Regions from separate parts of the Ensifer sp. 22460 genome, predicted to be linked through region 1. Evidence: predicted binding sites of a transcription regulator. Region 1 holds the regulator's gene; the other holds the start of a gene.

Region 1 (7,568 bases):
AACGGCATCGTACCGTCGACCGAAACGATCGCTTCCGGCGAGTATCCGGTTTCCCGCCCGCTGTTCTTCTACGTCAAGAAGGCACACCTCGGCGTTATCCCGGGCCTCAAGGAATATGTTGAGTTCTTCATCAACGACCAGATGATCGGCCCGGACAGCCCGCTCGCCGAGTACGGCCTGGTTGCTGCTCCGGACGCCGAGCGCGAAGAAATCCGCAAGGCTTTCGCAGCCGGCAACATGCTCTGATAACGACAAGCCCCGGCGCGATATCCTTCGCGCCGGGGCATGCCTTCATTCGATTTGCCGGCGGCCCGTGACGGGCGATACCGGGGAGACGTGCGGATGAGTACCTCGCTCCTTCTTTTGCTAATTATTGTTATTGGTTTCATTGCCTATTTTGCCGGTCGCGCACGTTCGCTGGCGCAGGCTGGCGGCAAGCTCTCCAACCTTCATTCCTTGCCGGGCTATCACGGTAGCTACGTCGCTATCTGGGCGATGCTGCCGGCGGCGCTCGTTCTCGGCGCCTGGCTGATTACCGGTCCTATCTATATTGACGGGAGCACGCGCGCGGCCCTGCCGGACACCGTCCAGAACCAGGGGGCCGCCGCGGTTCAGCTCGCGCTCGGCCAGGTCAAGTCCGTTGCCGGTGGTCTGCTGCGCCTGAGCGGCGAGGAGGTCGCGGCACTCGAAAGCGGTGCCGCCAATCTCCGCTCGACGCTCGCGGCCAAGGGCGTCGCCCTGGCCGGCGAAGGCGAGCCCTACATGGTCACCGTCGCCCAGCATTTCAACGCGATGACCGCCGCCAACCGCTGGCTGATGACCGCGGCCGTACTGTTGATCGCGATTGCCGGCGGCATCTACGCCATCCGCAACATCGCTACCCGCTTCCGTGCACGCAACCAGGTCGAGCGGGTCATTCTCGGTTCGCTGATCGTCGCGTCTTCCATCGCCATCCTGACGACGGTCGGCATCGTCGCCTCGATGCTGTCGGAAGCCGGCCGCTTCTTCACCATGGTCTCGCCGTTCGAATTCTTCTTCGGCACGGTCTGGGATCCGCGCTTCGCTGCTGCCGGCAGCGGCGGCGCCTCCGGCCAGTTCGGGCTGATCCCGCTTCTCACCGGCACGCTCTACATCGCTTTCGTCGCCATGCTCTTTGCAGTGCCGATCGGCCTCTTCGCAGCCATCTACATGGCGGAGTATGCAAGCCCGCGCTTGCGTTCGACCGCAAAGCCGCTGCTCGAAGTGCTCGCCGGCATCCCGACCATCGTCTACGGTTTCTTCGCTCTCGTGACCGTTGGTCCGTTCCTGCGTGATATCTCGGCGCAGCTGAACGGCCTTGCCACCGGCAATTACCAGAACTTCATCCAGGCGCAGAGCGTGGTCACCGCAGGCATCGTCATGGGCATCATGCTGATCCCGTTCGTGTCGTCGCTTTCCGACGACATTATCACCCAGGTGCCGCGCGCGCTGCGTGACGGGTCGCTGGGCCTCGGCGCCACCCGTTCGGAAACGGTCAAGAAGGTCATTCTTCCGGCTGCACTTCCCGGCATTGTCGGCGCGCTGCTTCTGACCGCATCGCGTGCCGTCGGCGAAACGATGATCGTGGTGCTTGCAGCCGGTGTCGCGGCCCGCATGCAGATCAATCCCTTCGAGCCGATGACGACGGTGACCGTGAAGATCGTCAACCAGTTGACGGGCGACCTCGAGTTCACCTCGCCGCAGACGCTGGTGGCCTTCGCGCTGGGCATCACGCTCTTTGTCATCACGCTCGGCCTCAACATTTACGCGCTCTACATCGTGCGCAAATACCGGGAACAGTACGAATGACCGACATCGCTTCCCCGACCGTCCGGATCTCCGCCCGTCCTGAATCCGCAAAGCGCGATATCGGCATCAAGCGCCGCTATGCCGCCGAGCGCCGGTTCCGCGCCTACGGCATTGCGGCAATCAGCACCGGTCTCTTCTTCCTGGCGCTGCTGCTGTGGACCGTCATTTCCAACGGCTACACCGCGTTCCAGCAGACGACGATCACGCTGCCGATCGAATTCACCGAAAAGGTCATCGACCCCAACGGTGAGCGCACGACCGACAGCAAGGTACTGATGACCGCCAACTATCCGCTGCTGGTGCGTGATGCGCTCGTCAAGCAGCTCGGCATCGATGCGACCAAGCGGCCGCTGGTCAAGCAGGCGACCGACATGGTTTCTGCGAGCTCCCGTACGCTCTTGCGCGACATTGTCGTGGCGGATCCGTCCATCGTCGGCAAGACCATTCCGGTCACCCTTTTGGCCGAAGCCAACATCGACTCCGCCAACAAGGGGCAGATCGACCTCAAGGTCGAAGAGAGCAAGCGCAAGGTCAAGGACCAGCAGGTCACCTGGATGAACGAGCTCGCAAGCGCCGGCGTCCTGAAGAAGAGCTTCAACACCGGCATCTTCACCTTCGGCGCCTCCAGCCGTCCTGAAGCGGCGGGCGTCGGCGTTGCCGCCCTCGGCTCGTTCTACATGATGCTGATCGTGCTCCTGCTGTCGTTGCCGATCGGCGTTGCCGCCTCGATCTATCTCGAAGAGTTCGCTCCGAAGAACCGGCTCACCGACCTGATCGAGGTCAACATCAACAACCTCGCGGCCGTTCCGTCGATCGTCTACGGTCTGTTGGGTCTCGCCGTCTTCATCAACTTTGCCGGCATGCCGCGTTCGGCGGCCGTCGTCGGCGGTTTCGTGCTGACGCTGATGACCCTGCCGACGATCATCATCGCCACCCGCGCGGCCTTGAAGGCGGTTCCGCCGTCCATCCGTTCGGCGGCGCTCGGTCTCGGTGCCTCGAAGATGCAGACCATCTTCCACCACGTTCTGCCGCTGGCCATGCCGGGCATTCTGACCGGTACGATTATCGGTCTTGCCCACGCGCTTGGCGAAACCGCGCCGCTCCTGCTGATCGGCATGGTCGCCTTCGTCGTCGACTATCCCGGTTCGCCGATGGAGCCGTCGACAGCGCTGCCGGTGCAGATCTACATGTGGGCCAACGAGGCGGAACGCGCCTTCGTCGAGCGCACCTCCGGCGCGATCATCATTCTTCTCATCTTCCTCGTCGTCATGAACCTTGGCGCCATTCTGTTGCGACGTCGCTTTGAGCGCCGTTGGTAGTGAGGTAATTACTATGAACATCATGTCAGAAGCAGCGGTCGAGAAAGCCTTGGATCAGAAAATGAACACGGTTCCCTTCAAGATGATCGGCAAGGATGTGTCGGTCTACTACGGCGAGAAGCGTGCGCTTTTCGACGTCAACCTCAACATCCGCGAGAACACGGTAACGGCGCTGATCGGTCCGTCGGGCTGCGGCAAGTCGACCTTCCTGCGCACGCTGAACCGCATGAACGACACCATCGAGAACTGCCGTGTGACCGGCAAGATCACGCTCGATGAGGACGACATCTACGACCCGACCATTGACGTGGTCGAGCTGCGCGCCCGCGTCGGCATGGTCTTCCAGAAGCCGAACCCGTTCCCGAAGTCGATCTACGACAACGTCGCCTACGGTCCGCGCATCCACGGACTTGCCCGCACCAAGGCGGACTTTGACGATGTGGTCGAGACCAGCCTGCAGAAGGCAGGTTTGTGGAACGAGGTGAAGGACCGCCTGCAGGAGCCGGGCACCGGCCTCTCCGGTGGTCAGCAGCAGCGCCTTTGCATCGCACGCGCTGTTGCCGTCAGCCCGGAAGTCATCCTGATGGACGAGCCCTGCTCGGCACTCGACCCGATCGCGACCGCCAAGGTCGAGGAACTCATCCACGAACTGCGCACGAACTTCACGATCGTCATCGTGACCCACTCGATGCAGCAGGCCGCCCGCGTGTCGCAGCGCACCGCCATGTTCCACCTCGGCAATCTCGTCGAGGAGAACGACACCGACAAGATGTTCACCAATCCGGATGACCAGCGCACCCAGGATTACATCATGGGCCGCTTCGGCTGAGGCCAATCACGGCTGCAACAGTCACTGGAAAGCGCCTGTAAGGATCGACGATCATGTCCATGCATATCATGTCCGCCTATGACGAAGAACTGAAGTACCTGACGCGCCGCATCTCGGAAATGGGCGGTCTCGCCGAGCAGATGGTCGCCGAATCCGTCCGCGCCCTGGTCAATTCCGACCTGGCGCTGGCGCAAAAGGTAATCTCGGACGACACCGTTCTCGATGATGCCGAGCGCCAGATCGGCGAGAAGGCGATTGTCACGATCGCCAAGCGCCAGCCGGTCGCCGCCGACCTTCGCGAGATCATGGGGTCGATCCGCATCGCCTCCGACCTGGAGCGTGTCGGCGACCTCGGCAAGAACACTGCCAAGCGCGTGATCGCGGTTGCCGGTTCGGGCATCCCGCGCAAGCTCGCCCGCGGTCTCGAGCATCTCGCCGAACTCGCTCTGGTGCAGCTCAAGGAAGTGCTCGACGTCTATGCGTCGCGTTCGCCGGAAAAGGCCAACAGCATTCGCGAACGCGACGAGGAGATCGATGCGATCTACACCTCGCTGTTCCGCGAGTTGCTCACCTACATGATGGAAGATCCGCGCAATATCACGCCCTGCACGCATCTTCTGTTCTGCGCCAAGAACATCGAGCGTATCGGCGACCACGCGACCAACATCGCCGAGACGATCTATTACATGGCGACGGGTGCCCAGCCGGAAGGTGAGCGCCCGAAGGATGACAACACGTCGACGTTGGGCTCGGTCAACGACTAGAAGGTTGGAGCGGGATGCGGGGGGGACAACCGCATACACTTTTCCTCATCCCGCTCTGGCGTTAAACGCGCCGTTCGCAATGCGTGCCCCATGAATATCATCCGGTCGCGGCTTCGGTCGCGGCCCCGAATTCCTGCATCTGAAGCATGCGGCTTTTCGCACCGCCTTTGAAATTGGCGGGGGTGCTCCAGATTTAGAGTGTCTGAGTGCCGGCCGGTCCGCTGGACCCGCACGGCGCTCGCGGTAAGGAGACGTTACCTGATGTTGCCAAAAATCGCCGTGGTCGAAGACGAAGAGGCGCTGAGCGTCCTGCTGCGTTACAATCTGGAAGCTGAAGGCTTCGACGTCGATACGATCCTCAGGGGTGACGAGGCGGAGATCCGGCTACAGGAACGCCTGCCCGACCTTCTGATCCTCGACTGGATGTTGCCGGGCGTCTCCGGCATCGAGCTTTGCCGTAGGCTGCGCCAGCGCCCGGAGACGGAGCGGTTGCCGATCATCATGCTGACGGCGCGCGGCGAGGAAAGCGAGCGCGTTCGCGGTCTGGCGACCGGTGCCGACGACTATGTGGTCAAGCCCTTCTCCACGCCGGAGCTGATGGCCCGCGTCAAGGCGATGCTCCGCCGGGCGAAGCCCGAAGTTCTCTCGACGCTGCTGCGCTGCGGCGACATCGAGCTCGACCGGGAAACCCATCGCGTCCATCGCCGCAGCCGCGAAGTTCGCCTGGGGCCGACAGAGTTCCGCCTGCTGGAGTTCCTGATGTCCTCTCCGGGCCGTGTCTTCTCGCGCTCGCAGTTGCTGGACGGCGTCTGGGGCCACGACATCTATGTCGACGAGCGGACCGTCGACGTGCATGTCGGCCGCCTGCGCAAGGCGCTGAACTTCTCGACCATGCCTGATGTCATCCGCACCGTGCGCGGCGCCGGCTACTCGCTCGAAAGCTGAGAAGGGCAAACAAAAGTCAATAAAAAAGGGGCCGATCGGCCCCTTTCGTTTTGGTCCTGTGCGGATCCTTAGCGCATCCGACGGCGCTCGGCGGACGGCTGGTAGGCAAGCCGCGCATGGAAGCTGCAATAGGGCGAAGCTTCCGGGGAATCGTTGCCGCAGAAATGGAACTCTTCCTTCAGCGGGTCGCCGATCGGCCACTTGCAGGTGCGTTCGGTGAGCTGGGTCAGCTCGAGGCGGCGCGACATTGGCACGACCACGTCGGTCTGGATGCTGAAATCCTGCTCGGCAACGAGATCGACTTCGATCTCCTCCTTGAGAACGGTGGCGCCGGACGGACGGGCAACGGTGCGGGTCGAAACGCGCGAGGCGTAGTTCGGAGCGCGCGGCGCCGAGGTCGGCCGCTTCGGGCGGGTCGCCGCAGTGGTGCTGCCGCCGGCTTTGGCGCGGCCTGGAAGGCTCAGGCGATGAACCTTGCCGATGACAGCGTTACGGCTGACGCCGCCGAGCTGTGCCGCGATCTGGCTTGCGCTCAGGCCCTCGGACCAAAGCTTCTTCAGTTTCTCCACCCGCTCGTCAGTCCAGTTCATTTCTGCACTCTCCGTTCTCAGCGTTGGGGATGGCAGAATCCCTCACCGCACCCCGGTTGAATCCCGAGGTTGCAAACGCGATAACTCTTTTGGTGACTAGGTCCGCCGCATGCGTCTAGTAATTGAATGTTAACGTACTGACCGTCGGACTCCGTGGCAAGAGTCCCGGGATTCACGCCGAATCGATTTCGTAGTTTTCCCCAACTTGCTCGGCTGGCGTTGCATTTTTGCAAGCCCTTCCGGGCGATTTTTTCGCCGCCGGGAAACGGGCTTCTCTGTTGCACTGCAAGGCTTGGTTTTATTGACATTGCGGCGCGAAATAGGAATAGTGCCTGCGCCGCCGAAAGGCGGCATTTTTGATTTTTATCGGGCCGCATGAAGCAGCGGGACCGATGCCGACTGGAGTAAGGAGAGCCTCGCATGACTGCAACCACGCCGCTTTACGATACCTACATGCGCGCGCCGTTGCGTTTCGAGCGAGGAGAGGGCGTCTGGCTGATCGCCGAAGACGGCTCGCGCTATCTCGACTTCGCCGCCGGCGTTGCCGTGAACTCGCTCGGCCACGCGCATCCGCATCTCGTCGAGGCGCTGAAGGCGCAGGCCGAGAAGGTCTGGCACCTTTCCAACCTTTACGAAGTTCCCGGTCAGGAAAGTCTTGGACGCCGCTTGGCGGCCGTCACCTTTGCCGATCGGGTCTTCTTCACCAATTCCGGTGCGGAAGCGCTGGAATGCGCGATCAAGACGGCGCGGCGGTACCACTTCGCCAAAGGCCAGCCGGAGAAGTTTCACATCATCACCTTCGAGGGCGCGTTCCACGGTCGCACGATCGCGACGATCGCCGCCGGTGGTCAGCAAAAGTACATTGAAGGTTTCGGGCCAAAGGCCCCAGGGTTCTACCAGGTTCCGTTCGGCGACATCGCGGCCGTCAAGAATGCGATCACCGAGGAGACCGCCGCGATCCTGATCGAGCCGATCCAGGGCGAGGGCGGCATCCGTCCCGCGACCAAGGAATTCATGCAGGAACTGCGCGCCCTCTGCGACGAATTCGGCCTGCTCCTGATCCTCGACGAGGTTCAGACCGGCGTCGGCCGCACCGGCAAGCTTTTTGCCCATGAGTGGACGGGCATCCGCCCGGATATCATGGCCGTTGCCAAGGGCATCGGCGGCGGCTTCCCGCTCGGCGCTTGCCTGGCGACGGAAGAGGCGGCAGCCGGCATGGTGGCGGGCACGCATGGCTCGACCTATGGCGGCAATCCGCTGGCGATGGCCGTCGGCAACGCCGTGCTCGACGTCA
Region 2 (7,568 bases), on a different contig from region 1:
GATGTTGTTGAAATGCGGCATGGCGATCTCCGGGGTTGACCGGAGAAAATCTAGAGCATTTCCAGCAAATGTGCGTGGCGGTTTTGCGTCGCGGAAAAATCTGGCCGACCGAGAGCATGAAGAGCCGGACCGGGTGTGGCCGGTCCGGCGCTCGTGGTTCAGTGGGTCTCGGCCGCGCTTGCGAAGAGGTCGGCGTGGGACTTGAAGAACCGGTCGGTCGAGAAGCGGTCTCCAAACATCATGTCGTGCTGCAGGAAGCGATAGTCACGCAAGAGAGCCGGCACCTTCGGCTGGCGCGACCACTCGGCGACTTCCTTGCCGTTCCTGCGGATCAGCATGTAGCGGTCGACGACCCGGTATTGGTCATGAACCTTGCCGAGGAACCCGGTGTAATAGGGGTGCTCGTAGCCGGACTGCTTGAGGATCTGGTAGGAGAGGAAGGCCGGGCTGATCGTGCCGACGTTCTTTCTCGGGCCTGTTTTGTTCGACCAGACGACGAGCGGCGTTTCGTGCTGCGCCTTCATCTGGTCCTTCGAGCCCTTGCGCTCCGCCGTGACGCCCTTCATGAAGCCGGTGCTGGTATAGACCGTGTTGAGCGGCGGCAGGTGGTCGCCGAACAGCACGATGATCGTTTCGCGATCGCGCTTCTTTGCCCAGTCCATCAGCTTCTTCAGGCTCTCGTCGGCTTCCTTGATGCCTTGAGCATAGGTTTCCAGCACCTGCCGGTCGCTTTCGGGCAGGTTGCCTTCGACCTTGATGGTGTTCTTGGCATAGCGGTTTGCCTCATAGGGGCCATGGCCCTGCAGTGTCACCGCAAAGAAGAAGAACGGATCGTCCATGGCGTCGGCCTGGCGGATGATCTCATGCGTCAGCGACTCGTCCGAGGCAAAGATGCCGCGCTTCTGCATCGGCGGCATGTTCTCTTCCGACTTGAAGGTGTCGAAACCGAAGGCCTTGTAGACGGCGGTACGGTTCCAGAACCAGCTCTGGAAGGGATGGATGGCGCGCGAGACATAGCCTTCGCCACGGAAGAAGGTAGCGAGCGACGGGATCGGGTTGCGGATGTACTGCTGGTACGGAATGCTGCCATAGGGCAGGAAGGCGTTGGAGAAGCCGGTCAGCGCCTCGAACTCGACATTGGCGGTCATGCCGCCGAATTCCGGCGAGAAGACGTTGCCCGACTGCATCTCGCGGATCGTCGGCATCGGATCGGGCGAGAGCTTGACGTTGGGCAGGCGGGTCGGATCCCAGAAGGATTCGCTCATCAGCACGATGACGTCGGGCTTGCCGCGGTGCGAGGTGCCAGCCGGAAGCGGCTTCACCGGAATGCGATCGATGGCGTCGGCCATGTAGCCAGCGGGCGCGCTGACATTGGCCATCGGCAGGTTGATGGCGAAGGCAAGCGCAAAGCCGTTGTGCTTATAGTTCTCGGTCTGGTCCCACATGATGGGGATGACCTTCAGGCGATCACGGATCCAGGAGAACTGGTTGTAATCCATGATGTGCCAGAAGGCGAAGAGCAGCGGCAGCGCAAAGGCCGCACGAGCGATGCGCTCGCGGCGCGTCAGCTTGGGGAAATTGCGCCAGGCGTAGCGCAGCAAGAGGCCGATGGCGGCAACGGCGGCGATGAGGCCGACGACGATGCCGACGGCGGTCCAGGGGCGGTCCTTCACCAGCACCGGCATCAATTCCATGATCTGGCGGCCGAACAGGAAATCGGTCGGATAAAGCGGATCGGACAGGAAGACCTGCTTCTGCTGGCAGACGACGGCGGGTATGATGGCGAGCGGCGCAATCACCACGGCCGACTTATGTTCGCGGCCGAAAATGCCGTCGACGGCCAGCAGCATCAGGAAGAATGCACCGACAGTCGTCAGCGCCGGGCGCGTCGGGTCGAGCATATAGGCGAGCGTATCGGCCATCGACTGGCGCACGATCAGCTCGACGGCGAAGACGAGAGCGGCTGCGACAAAAAGGGAGAACAATGCGCTGCGGGTGGCCGCAAGCGTCTTGGCGTGCCGTGCGGTGAAGCCGGGTCTATCGACATAGACGCGCGAACCTCTCGCGACAGCGGAATCGATACTAGCCAACATGTTCTCCAGTTTCATAAATGTGTCGTGTAACTGTCATACGCCCGTCTTTTTGAACAGGGGATGAATGGTTTCTTAACGGGGTTTGGGAACAGCTTTTCGTCGCGTGAGGGCGCTGCAACGGCCCTTCATAAGAACCGGGAAAGACAGAATTTTTCGGTTTTTTTCGCGGAGCGGCGATTGCCTGTGGGTATTTTCCTGCGGATTGCGCTAAAGAACATTGCGAAAGTCAGACGCAATCGCTCAGAACAGACCGACAGGCCCGCTCATGACCGCTCACAAGATCGCCCCCTCGCTCCTGCGCATCGCAATCGCCCAGCTCAATCCCACGGTGGGCGACATCGCCGGAAACCTGGCCAAGGCGCGTGAGGCGCGTGCCGATGCGGCGCGCCAGGGCGCCGATCTCCTGCTTTTGACGGAGCTGTTCATTTCCGGCTATCCGCCCGAAGATCTCGTGCTGAAGCCGGCATTCCTGAAGGCCTGCCTCCAGGCGGTCGAGAAGCTCGCGAGCGACACGGCGGACGGCGGCCCGGGCGTCATCATCGGCTTCCCGCGCCAAGCCAAGACCGGCCGGCACAATTCGGTGGCCGTGCTTGACGATGGCAAGGTGATCGCGTTCCGCGACAAGGTCGATCTGCCGAACTATGGCGAGTTCGACGAGAAGCGCGTCTTCGACCAGGGCGAGATGCCGGGCCCGGTGAATTTCCGCGGCGTGCGCATCGGCATTCCGATCTGCGAGGACATCTGGGGCGATCTCGGCGTTTGCGAGACACTAGCGGAAAGCGGCGCGGAAATCCTGCTGTCGCCGAACGGTTCGCCCTATTTTCGCGGCAAGGTGGATGTGCGCCACCAGGTGGTCCTCAAGCAGGTGCTCGAGACCGGCCTGCCGATGATCTATGCCAACCAGCTCGGCGGCCAGGACGAACTGGTGTTCGACGGCGCAAGCTTCGCCTTCAACACCGACAAGTCTCTCGCCTTCCAGATGAGCCAGTTCGAAGAGGCGATTTCGATCGTCGAATGGAAGAAGGGCGAAAGCGGCTGGCATTGCGAAAGCGGGCTGCAGTCGCGCCTGCCGGAGCGCGAGGAGGCGGACTACCGCGCCTGCATGCTCGGCTTCCGTGACTATGTGAACAAAAACGGCTTCAAGAACGTCGTACTCGGCCTTTCCGGCGGTATCGATTCCGCGATCTGCGCGGCGCTGGCGGTCGATGCGCTCGGCGAGGAGCGGGTGCGCACCGTCATGCTGCCCTATCGCTACACCTCGCAGGAATCGCTGAAGGACGCCAAGGAATGTGCCGCAGCGCTCGGCTGCCGCTACGATATCGTGCCGATCTCCGAGCCGGTCGAAGGGTTCTTAAGCGCGCTCTCCGACATGTTCGAGGGGACCGAATCCGGCATCACCGAGGAGAACCTGCAGAGCCGTACCCGCGGCACCATCCTGATGGCGATCTCCAACAAGTTCGGCTCGATGGTGGTGACGACGGGCAACAAGTCGGAAATGTCGGTCGGCTATGCCACGCTCTATGGCGACATGAACGGCGGCTTCAATCCGATCAAGGATCTCTACAAGATGGAGGTCTATGCCATCTCGCGCTGGCGCAACACCAAGGTTCCGCCGGGCGCGCTTGGACCCTCCGGCGTCGTCATTCCCCCAAATATTATCGACAAGGCGCCCTCGGCTGAATTGCGTCCCAACCAGACGGACCAGGATTCTTTGCCGCCCTATCCGGTGCTCGACGACATTCTCGAATGCCTGGTGGAAAAGGAGATGGGGACCGACGAGATCGTCGCCCGCGGCCATGACGAGGCGACGGTTCACCGGGTCGAACACCTGCTCTACATTGCCGAATACAAGCGGCGGCAATCGGCGCCGGGCGTCAAGATCACCAAGAAGAATTTTGGCCGCGACCGGCGGTACCCGATCACCAACCGCTTCCGCGATCGAGGGTAGCCGATGAGCGCGTTCGGCCAAGGGCGGGACGGCAAGGAAAGCTGTCCGGAGTTCACGGACGAGGAAATCCGGCTGATCCGGCTGTGGTCGCTGAGCGACGTTTCTGCTGGCCGGCAGCTCTCGGCGCAGATCGCCTATTTCGCGACGCCGGCGGTCTTCGGCATCTATGGTCTTGCAAGCGGCAGTATCGCCATCGTCGGCGTGGCCTTCGTCTGCATCCTTGTGCTGTTGGCTTGGGGCGTCGTCTCGACCTGGCGAGATCAACGCAATTCCAATTTGATGCAGTCGATCTGCGCCAAGGTCGCGGCGACGCTGCCGGCCGGCGAAGAACGCAAATAGCTGCCTTGGTCGCGGCGGGAGAACGGGATGCGCAGTTCCATCGAGACCTATGACATCGTTACCGGTGAAACGCGCGTCGTCTGGCAGACCGATCGGCTGGTCGAGGCGCCGAACTGGTCGCGGGACGGCACGCACCTGGTCATCAACGGCGATGGCCGTCTTTATCGCCTCGGTTTCGACGGTTCGGAGCCGGTGGAGATCGATACCGGCTTTGCCGCGCTCTGCAACAACGACCACGGCATTTCGCCCGATGGCGCCACCATCGCGATCAGCGACAAGACCGAGTTCGGCAAGTCGGCGATCTACCTGCTGCCGGCTAGAGGCGGCACGCCGCGGCTCGTCACCCGCAACCTGCCGTCCTATTGGCACGGCTGGTCGCCGGATGGGCGAAGAGTGACCTATTGCGGCATCCGCGACCAGGTCTTCGACATCTATACGATTTCGGTTGATGGCGGCGAGGAGCAGCGGCTGACCCACGGGGAAGGGCGCAACGACGGACCCGACTGGTCGGCGGATGGCGAATGGATCTATTTCAACTCCAGCCGCACCGGACGCATGCAGATCTGGCGCATCCGCCCCGATGGCAGTGACGTCACGCGCATCACCGACAGCCCCTATGGCGACTGGTTTCCGCATCTGTCGCCGGATGGGAAGCATCTGCTGGTGCTCTCCTATGACGGTGACGTTTTCGATCATCCGAGGGATCTCGATGTCCGCCTGCGGCTGATGGATATGGACGGCGGCAACCCGCGCATCCTGTTCGAACTTTTCGGCGGGCAGGGAACCATCAACGTTCCCAACTGGTCGCCGTCAGGCGATCGCTTCGCCTTCGTTCGGTATCAGCCTGAAAGCTGAGCGCGCTGGACAAGTATAAGGGCAGCGTGCTAGCGATGACCTCGTTCGCAGGGCGCATCCGATCCGCGGGAAGGGCAAGGCCCACCTGTCTCACTGAACTTGGTTGCCACACCTCTTTTCAGTCTGTGGGCGCGGATACCGGACGTGAATGAAAGGAGGTCTTTCATGATCGCGCGCGATCTTCCCGCGAACCTTACCCTCGAAACGATCCGCAAGCAGGCCAAGGCTTTTCTGAAAGCCGTGAAGGCCGATGATGCCAGTGCAAGGCAGCGGGCGCTTCCCTATTTTTCCGATCCCGCTGCAATGGGGCTCCAGGATGCGCAACTGGTGCTCGCCCGCGAGTTCGGCTTTTCGAGCTGGACACGGCTGAAGCGGCATCTCGAGAAATCCGGGAGCAATGCACCTGCAACCGAGCAGCTTGCAAACCGCTTTCTGTCTCTGGCGACCGTCTCCTACTTCGGCGACATAGCCGCTGATCCCGAACGGTTCACCCAGGCGCTTGCACTGCTGGATGAACATCCCGAAATCGCCGGCGACAGCATCCACGTCGCAGCCGCGCTCGGCGAAGCAGAGGCAATTGACCGCTGGCTCGATCGCGATCCGAAACTCGTGGGCAAACGCGGCGGGCCGTATGACTGGGAGCCGTTGCTCTACGCTGCCTATGCCCGGGTTCCCGGCCACTCCTCTCTGCCCGCCGGCCGACGCCTGATCGAACGGGGTGCCAATCCCGATGCGCATTGGCTCGACGACGGTCAGTACCGCTTCACTGTGCTGACGGGCGTCTTCGGCGAAGGCGAGGCCGGCCCCGAGCGACAGCCGCAACATCCGGATTGCGTCGCTTTCGCGCGGCTCTTGCTGGATGCCGGTGCCCGGGCCAATGACAGCCAGGCGCTCTACAACCGGATGTTCCAGCCGGACAACACCTGCCTCAAGCTATTGCTCGACTATGGCCTTGGCGCCAACGATCGGAACAATTGGCTGGTTCGCAACGATGGCGGCTTCGTTGAAAACGGCGAACGCGTTTTCGACTACCAGCTCGCCTGGGCGCTTGAAAAACGCATGGGCGAGCGCGTGCGCCTGCTGGTCGAGCATGGTGCCGACGTCAATCGTCCCATCAAGGGCCGGACGCCCTATCAATGGGCAGAGCTCGGCGGTGATGCGGCGCTGGCTGCGTTTCTCGTTTCGCGCGGGGCAGCGGAAGCGCCGCTCGACGATGTCGACCGGCTGGCCCGGGCTATCTCAGAAATGAAGGCCGATGAGGCGAGGGCGCTCGTCGATGCGGATCCGACGCTGATCACACGCGCGCAGACCGCGCATCCGACGCTTCTGCACGAGGCGGCGGGTGACGACAGGCGCCTTGACGCCGCGCTCATGTTGTCGCTCGGCTTCGACGTCAACCGCATGACATCGCGCACGCCGCTGCACGAGGCGGCGCTGCACGGCAATGTTGACATGGCGAAGCTGTTGCTCGATCACGGTGCCAATTCAACGGCTCGTGATCCCTACCACCATGCGCCGACGATCGGCTGGGCCGAGTACAACGGCAAGGCCGAGATGGTGCGCTTCCTGAAGGAGCAGCCGCTGGATATCTTCGCGGCCGCGGCCTTCGGTATGGTCGAATGGGTTGCCGAAATCCTCGATCGGGAGCCAGAGTTGCTCGAAACGCCGTTCGGAAGGTTCCGGGGGCGCGGCCGTCCGGAACCGCAACAGGATTGGATGACGCCACTGGCGTTCGCCGTGGTCAACGGGCAGCCGGCCGCTGTGCGGCTGCTTCTCGATCGAGGCGCAAACGCCGGCATACGTGACGGTGTCGCGGGCCCCTCGATACGAGATCTGGCGCGTGACAAGGGCAATGAGGAGGTCATCGCATTGCTGCGCCCGGCAGCCGTTCCGAAATAGAACGCTCCGTCCAAATGGGGAGCGCTGACATTGGTTTGCGCTCCCTGTAATCCGCCTGCGACTGCTGATTGCTGGCGGATTCAGCCGGTTGAAATCGTTAAGTATTTCAACACCAGCTTATTTAAGCCAAACTTTGATTTTGATCGAGTGCTGCCCGTGTTGGCCGCCGCCGCTGCGTATCGCGCTTGGAGAGACGCGAGAATGCGCGCGACAGCCGGCCGGACGAGGGGGCGATCGCATCATGGACAAGACTTTGCGGCTGGCGAAGCGGAGCAGAACGGTTTGGGCGATCCATGCCGCCTGCACCCTGGTCGCCGTCCTGATCATCGCGAGCCTCATCTTCGTTCTGGATCGGTCCGTCGACGAGGCGGACCGCTTCGGCCTCTCGGCGGAGCGTCGGCTGGTGGCAAACGAACTGCGCCACCAGATGGATG

The links. The regulator PhoB, encoded in region 1, activates phosphate uptake and scavenging genes when phosphate is short. The targets are predictions, from matches to a motif close to TGTCATNNANCTGTCAT.
Region 2: the regulator PhoB is predicted to act here: its motif matches at 2,114-2,130, upstream of ACTJKM_RS11920 (LTA synthase family protein).

The regions. Positions count from the first base shown of each region.
Region 1 covers NZ_JBQENZ010000012.1:186,571-194,138, forward strand. Annotated here, with positions in the region: gene ACTJKM_RS17180 (substrate-binding domain-containing protein) at 1-246, shown strand, start outside; gene pstC (phosphate ABC transporter permease subunit PstC) at 343-1,827, shown strand; gene pstA (phosphate ABC transporter permease PstA) at 1,824-3,146, shown strand; gene pstB (phosphate ABC transporter ATP-binding protein PstB) at 3,160-3,975, shown strand; gene phoU (phosphate signaling complex protein PhoU) at 4,026-4,739, shown strand; gene phoB (phosphate regulon transcriptional regulator PhoB) at 5,001-5,684, shown strand; gene ACTJKM_RS17210 (GcrA family cell cycle regulator) at 5,753-6,274, opposite strand; gene ACTJKM_RS17215 (aspartate aminotransferase family protein) at 6,695-7,568, shown strand, end outside.
Region 2 covers NZ_JBQENZ010000008.1:23,161-30,728, forward strand. Annotated here, with positions in the region: gene ACTJKM_RS11915 (DUF1003 domain-containing protein) at 1-21, opposite strand, end outside; gene ACTJKM_RS11920 (LTA synthase family protein) at 159-2,090, opposite strand; gene ACTJKM_RS11925 (NAD+ synthase) at 2,359-4,041, shown strand; gene ACTJKM_RS11930 (hypothetical protein) at 4,045-4,380, shown strand; gene ACTJKM_RS11935 (TolB family protein) at 4,408-5,235, shown strand; gene ACTJKM_RS11940 (ankyrin repeat domain-containing protein) at 5,401-7,134, shown strand; gene ACTJKM_RS11945 (sensor domain-containing diguanylate cyclase) at 7,376-7,568, shown strand, end outside.